2 linked regions of the Parashewanella spongiae genome follow. The protein of the gene in region 2 interacts with the protein of the main gene of each other region in a pairwise test. Links are inferred from orthologs where the notes say so. Each region holds a gene or a part of one and is shown on either strand. Other genes may lie near its edges.

The links. The genes of interacting proteins can lie anywhere in the genome.
Region 1: the proteins of E2I05_RS05285 (region 2) and degS interact in binary tests that used the Escherichia coli proteins (3 or more experiments, as listed by UniProt). The link is inferred for Parashewanella spongiae from one-to-one orthologs.

The regions. Positions count from the first base shown.
Region 1 is NZ_CP037952.1:5,068,350-5,071,258, forward strand. Bases 1-2,901 are described here. They hold degS (outer membrane-stress sensor serine endopeptidase DegS), read left to right. Parts: upstream 1-840; coding sequence 841-1,962; downstream 1,963-2,901. Other genes in these bases: E2I05_RS20080 (DegQ family serine endoprotease), read left to right, coding at 1-683; lpdA (dihydrolipoyl dehydrogenase), read right to left, coding at 2,025-2,901. Outside these bases: more of lpdA, read right to left, coding at 2,902-2,909. UniProt on the Escherichia coli protein: A site-1 protease (S1P) that cleaves the peptide bond between 'Val-148' and 'Ser-149' in RseA. Part of a regulated intramembrane proteolysis (RIP) cascade.
Region 2 is NZ_CP037952.1:1,394,466-1,397,360, reverse strand. What follows is about bases 3-2,889. They hold E2I05_RS05285 (sigma-E factor negative regulatory protein), read right to left. Parts: upstream 1,809-2,889; coding sequence 1,197-1,808; downstream 3-1,196. Other genes in these bases: nadB (L-aspartate oxidase), read left to right, coding at 2,585-2,889; rpoE (RNA polymerase sigma factor RpoE), read right to left, coding at 1,830-2,408; E2I05_RS05290 (MucB/RseB C-terminal domain-containing protein), read right to left, coding at 253-1,188; E2I05_RS05295 (SoxR reducing system RseC family protein), read right to left, coding at 3-240. Also shown: more of E2I05_RS05295, read right to left, coding at 1-2; more of nadB, read left to right, coding at 2,890-2,895. UniProt on the Escherichia coli protein: An anti-sigma factor for extracytoplasmic function (ECF) sigma factor sigma-E (RpoE). ECF sigma factors are held in an inactive form by an anti-sigma factor until released by regulated intramembrane proteolysis (RIP).

The DNA.
Region 1 (2,909 bases), 3.7 Mb from region 2 along the record:
TAATTGGGATTAATACCGCAATTGTTGCACCAAGCGGCGGCAACGTTGGTATCGGCTTTGCTATTCCAGCGAACATGGTACATAACCTAGTCGACCAGATTATTGAACACGGTGAAGTCCGCCGTGGTATTTTGGGTGTAATGGGTCGTAACTTGGATGCCGATCTAGCCAAAGGTTTTGGTTTAGATACTAGGCACGGTACCTTTGTCAATGAAGTGCAACCTGATAGTGCGGCTGACAAAGCGGGTATCAAAGCGGGTGATATCATCGTCAGTGTAAACGAACGCAAGATCAAGTCATTTGAAGAGCTCAGAGCCAAAGTTGCCAGTTTAGGTGCTGGAGCGAAAGTAACACTTGGTTTGATCCATGACGGTGATGAAAAAACCGTTGACGTCATTTTAGGCGAAGCGAAACAAGTCGCAGAAAAGAGCGCAGGAGCTTTACACCCTATGCTTGACGGTGCAGCCTTAAAAGATGGTAATCAGGGTGTTGAAATCACCGATATTGCAACAGGATCGCCCGCGGCTGCCAGCCAACTCCAGAAAGGCGACATCATCATTGGCGTGAATCGCGATCGTATTCGTACATTAAAGTCACTACGTAAGATCCTGAAAAACAAAGAAGGCGCCGTTGCACTTAAAATTCTTCGAGGTAAAACTCATTTATTTTTAGTATTACGTTAATTAGTCGCTGATCAATAAAAGGAGGCTTATGCCTCCTTTTTTATTTTCAAGATACAAATCAAGGTACTCCAATACTAACAATTAAAAAAGACTCATTTTGAATCAAACATTTTGTCTGATAGTATTCTCGATTTATAGACTAACTTTTTGAGCCGTAATGCTGGTAAAAGACACCTTGCTGTATATATGTAAAGCCGTTATTTTTGGCCTTATTATGGCTGCGGCCATTCTTATTTTTAGCCCATCTTCTGGTAAGTTTTTTTCCTTCAGTCATTTGTTTAGCCAAAGCAACAATTCTAATCAACTGTCATTTTCTAGAGCCGTCAGAGAGGCTGCCCCTTCTGTTGTTAACATTTACAGCATTAATATTGTTACGGCTCGACAATTAGATTCGAGTTCACTGCAAAATAGAAGCGAGCTTCAAGGCCTTGGCTCTGGTGTGATCATGAGCCACCAAGGTTACATATTAACCAACTATCATGTTGTAAATAAAGCCGATGAAATTGTGATCATCTTGCAAGACGGTCGTCGTTTTGAAGCCGAGGTGATCGGTATGGATCCCGCCACCGATTTAGCGGTCATTAAAATTAACGGTGAAAACCTCCCTATTGTACCGCTTGACCTCGATGTATTACCGAATGTTGGTGATGTCGTATTAGCCATTGGTAACCCTTACAACGTAGGTCAAACCATCACTCAGGGGATAATTAGCGCAACAGGTCGCAACAGTTTAAGCTCAGGCTACCAAGAGTTTCTCCAAACGGACGCCGCCATCAACGAAGGCAACTCCGGTGGTGCGCTTATAAACACCAATGGTGTACTGATTGGCATTAACACCGCAGCGTTTCAGGTGGGTGGAGAAAGCGGTAAAGGGATTAATTTTGCAATACCGACTAAGCTTGCTTACCACATTATGGAAAAACTGATTGAGTCAGGTCGGGTAATCCGTGGTGCGATCGGTTTCAATGGTCAAGCCTTAAGTCTAACCCCCAAATACGCTCAAGTGCTTGGGTTAAAGAACCTCGAAGGTGTTGTTGCCACTGACATCGAGCCAAACAGTCCAGCTTTCCATGCACAATTACGTAAAGGTGATGTGGTCATAAAATATCGAGAAGAAGTGGTTCCAGCAGGCCCTGCTGGCGTATGGATGCTTCGTGATCGTATTGCTGAAACAAAACCCGGTACTCAGGTTGTACTCAGTATTATACGCCGTGGTTTAGCAATGGATTTAACGGTTACCGTTGCCGAAAAGTCTACGGTCAATATTCCACAGCAGTAAATATTTATACCAATGACCCATAAAAAAGCCCTCATAGCGAGGGCTTTATATTTAAGAATCAATTACTTCTTTTTCTTTGCCTTTGGATTTGGCAGATCAGTAATAGAACCTTCGTAGATTTCAGCCGCTAGACCAACAGACTCATGCAATGTTGGGTGTGCATGGATAGTTAGAGCGATGTCTTCTGCATCACAACCCATTTCAATTGCTAGGCCGATTTCACCAAGTAATTCGCCACCATTAACGCCTACAATAGCACCACCAATCACACGGTGAGTGTCTTTATCGAAGATAAGCTTAGTCATACCATCTGCACAATCAGATGCGATGGCACGGCCACTTGCTGCCCATGGGAAAGTCGCAGATTCAAAGTTAATACCTTGCTCTTTAGCTTCTTTCTCAGTAAGACCAACCCACGCTACTTCAGGAGCTGTATATGCAATAGAAGGGATAACCTTTGGATCGAAGAAGTGCTTCAAGCCAGAAATGACTTCTGCCGCTACGTGACCTTCATGCACACCTTTGTGCGCCAACATTGGTTGACCAACGATGTCACCGATAGCATGAATGTGCGATACGTTTGTGCGCATTTGCTTATCAACGTTAATAAAGCCACGCTCATCAACATTAACACCGGCTTTTTCGGCATCGAGTAGCTTGCCATTTGGCGTACGACCAATAGCAACCAAAACAGCATCATAACGTACAGGCTCACTAGGCGCTTTTTTGCCTTCCATTGATACGTAAATACCGTCTTTTTTCGCTTCAACCGCAGTCACTTTGGTTTGCATCATCAAGTTAAACTTCTTCTTGATTTGCTTAGTGAACACGCGAGCGACGTCTTTATCAGCCGCAGGGATCACTTGATCGAGCATTTCAACCACATCAATTTCACTGCCTAATGCTTCATACACAGTACCCATTTCTAAGCCAATGATACCGCCGCC
Region 2 (2,895 bases):
AGCCGCTGCTTTTAAAATTACGGTTTCTGGCAAGCCAATTTTAACCATTTCATTGGACTGTAGATCAAGCGAAGTCTCAATTGCAAACGTTTGCTTCTTTGGTGAAAAAGCTTTTGCTACGGTCGCCGTACCGCAGCTTTTATCTTGAGCACAACTGTGGCAGGCGCTTTTTCTTTCAACCTCTATAGAAACCCAGCCATCGTGATGATTCTTTATGACTTTTGCGATTTCTTCCATCATAATAAAAATCCCCTATTTTTTTAATTTGAGACTTTTAGCTATTGTCATTAAGGTATCTGAAGGTGCTTGTCCGACAACAACAATTTCAAAATCCCCCATTTTTTCAGTAACAATCGAAAGGCCATTAGTCGTCGTTAGCTCTTCAGGCAAGGGACCTCTTCCTGTTGGTGCGACATAAACAGATAAATTGACTAGACCATCAGAAAGTGAAATATATTCTACGGGCTGCCCACTCCCAAATAATTGATGAAGATCGCTTATGACTATCTTAAAACCATCTGGTAACCAAGAAAAACTCCATTCTCGGCCACTCGGTCGTCGATTTGTTTCGGAAGCTTCTGGCCAGCTACGTTTTATCGCTTCAGTAAGCACTAGGGGGGTAGAGTCTAGCACAGCCATTTCAACGACCATTAATTGCTCTAATAGACTTTTTTCGCGACTAAGAGTATCAAACCTAAGGGGTAAATAACTTTCCATATCAAGCCAAACTTGATATCCGAAGCGATATTGATCATTTGGAATAAAACGGATCAACTGTCCTGGGCGACCAGCAATTCGACCTCGACCTCCCAATACAAATTGGTATCCCTTAGCTAAAGACTGAATATTTCCAGAAAAAGACTGAGGCCACGTACCTTGAATTCTATTGGCTTGAACACTGTACGCTGGTTGATCATGCTCTAAAAACGTAACAATTCCCCCCACCCGAACGGCTTTTTGTGGTGGGCCATTGAGGTACTCTAAGAATGCTACTTCTTGGGTATCAACGTTACCATGTAAATAGACAAGCGGACGTATATGATCAGCTTGTACTTGAACCATTGATGCCCTGTATTGGGTTTCTTGTAAAGCTTGACTCATCTTTTCTAGCCAAGCTTCGGCAGATAAATTATTTTGGGCAAAAGCTGGAAATACTACAGCTGTAAGTATTAACAAAAACGAACGCAAACGAACTCCTAACGCTGATTTTTAGATGCAGAAGCTTGAGGGCTTATATCTTGCACTTGGATTCCAGCATTTAACCTTTGTTGTAACATATGATCTTGAAGGTAAGCATTAACGCGACGTCGCTGCTCAAGTATCTTTTCATTGTACTCTTGTTTACTCAATTTTGCCGTTGATGGCCCTGTTTGTAAACTCACAGGCGACGCACTCCCCACTAAAGGTACAGTGTTGATCATAGGTATGGAATTGTTTTCAATCGAGCCTTGTTGTTGGTAATTCTGAACTCCAATCACAGCAAATACTGCAACAGAAGCAGCAATCGCATATTGACCAAATTGCTTAAACAATGGAACAATTTTCGCCTTTATTCCTGACGTACCTTGACTCTGCTTTGGCGGCACAGGCGCTACAATTTCAGGCTCACTTTCTAAGGCTACCGCAATATTTGCCGACAAATCGAGTGAAAAGGTTTCTGGTAATTCATCGCGGAGTGCATCACCAATCACATGATAACGTTGCCATTTAGCTTGTGAAAGCTCATCACCAACTAACTCATCAAAGCGGTCGTTGTTAACGTCGCCATCAACAGCTGCTGATATCCACTCTTGATCTAACTTATCCATTACTCACCTGTCTAATTAGGTCTATTGTTCCAACATTGGTTTTAATACTTTATCTACGGCTTCACGAGCTCGGAATATTCTTGAACGAACGGTTCCCACGGGACATTCCATTATTTGAGAAATGTCTTCGTAACTCATACCTTCCAATTCCCTTAAAGTTATCGCCATCTTTAACTCTTCGGGTAGTGTATCTAAAGTATCAAAAATTGCTTTTTTGATTTCCTTCGAAAGTAATAGCCTTTCTGGGGAAGCAAATTCTTTTAATGCGTCACTACCATCGTAGTACTCAGCTTCTTCTGCATCGATATCATTTGCTGGCGTTTTACGTCCTTGAGAAACTAAGTAGTTTTTAGCCGTATTCACCGCAATTCGGTACAACCATGTATAAAACGCACTTTCACCTCTAAAGTTAGGCAAAGCTCGATAAGCTTTAATAAAAGCTTCTTGAGCAACATCAGCAACATCAGCCTGACTTTTCACATAACGTGAAATTAGACTCATCACTTTACTCTGATATTTTTGCACTAACAGGTTATAAGCTTGCTTATCTCCACGTTGTACCCGTTCGATTATCTGTTGATCACTATTCTGTCCACTCATCCGAGCCGACTACTCCCAAATCATAAGTTACTGATTTCTCAGTCGCTCGAAGTACATTCAATAATGTAGACCCATGCAACTTGAAAAAGTTCTAATTTTTATTAAAAAAATGCTACAGCAATAAAATTTATTTTGATTTACCATGTTAGACATTCATAAAAACATCATAATACTCGATGAAGCAATTAAATGAACACCAATCTGACGTTTTGGTGATCGGCAGTGGCGCCGCAGGTCTCACTTTAGCTCTTCAGCTTGCTGAACAGTGTAAAGTAATTTTAGTCTCAAAATCAAAACTTTTCGAAGGTTCCACTTATTACGCGCAAGGAGGAATTGCCGCTGTTTTTGATGATAGCGACAGTGTGGACTCACACGTTCAAGATACGTTAATTGCTGGTGCTGGCTTATGTGAAGAGTCTGCGGTAAGGCACACCATTGAAAACAGCAAAGATGCTATTCTATGGCTTATCGAAAATGGCGTTGCTTT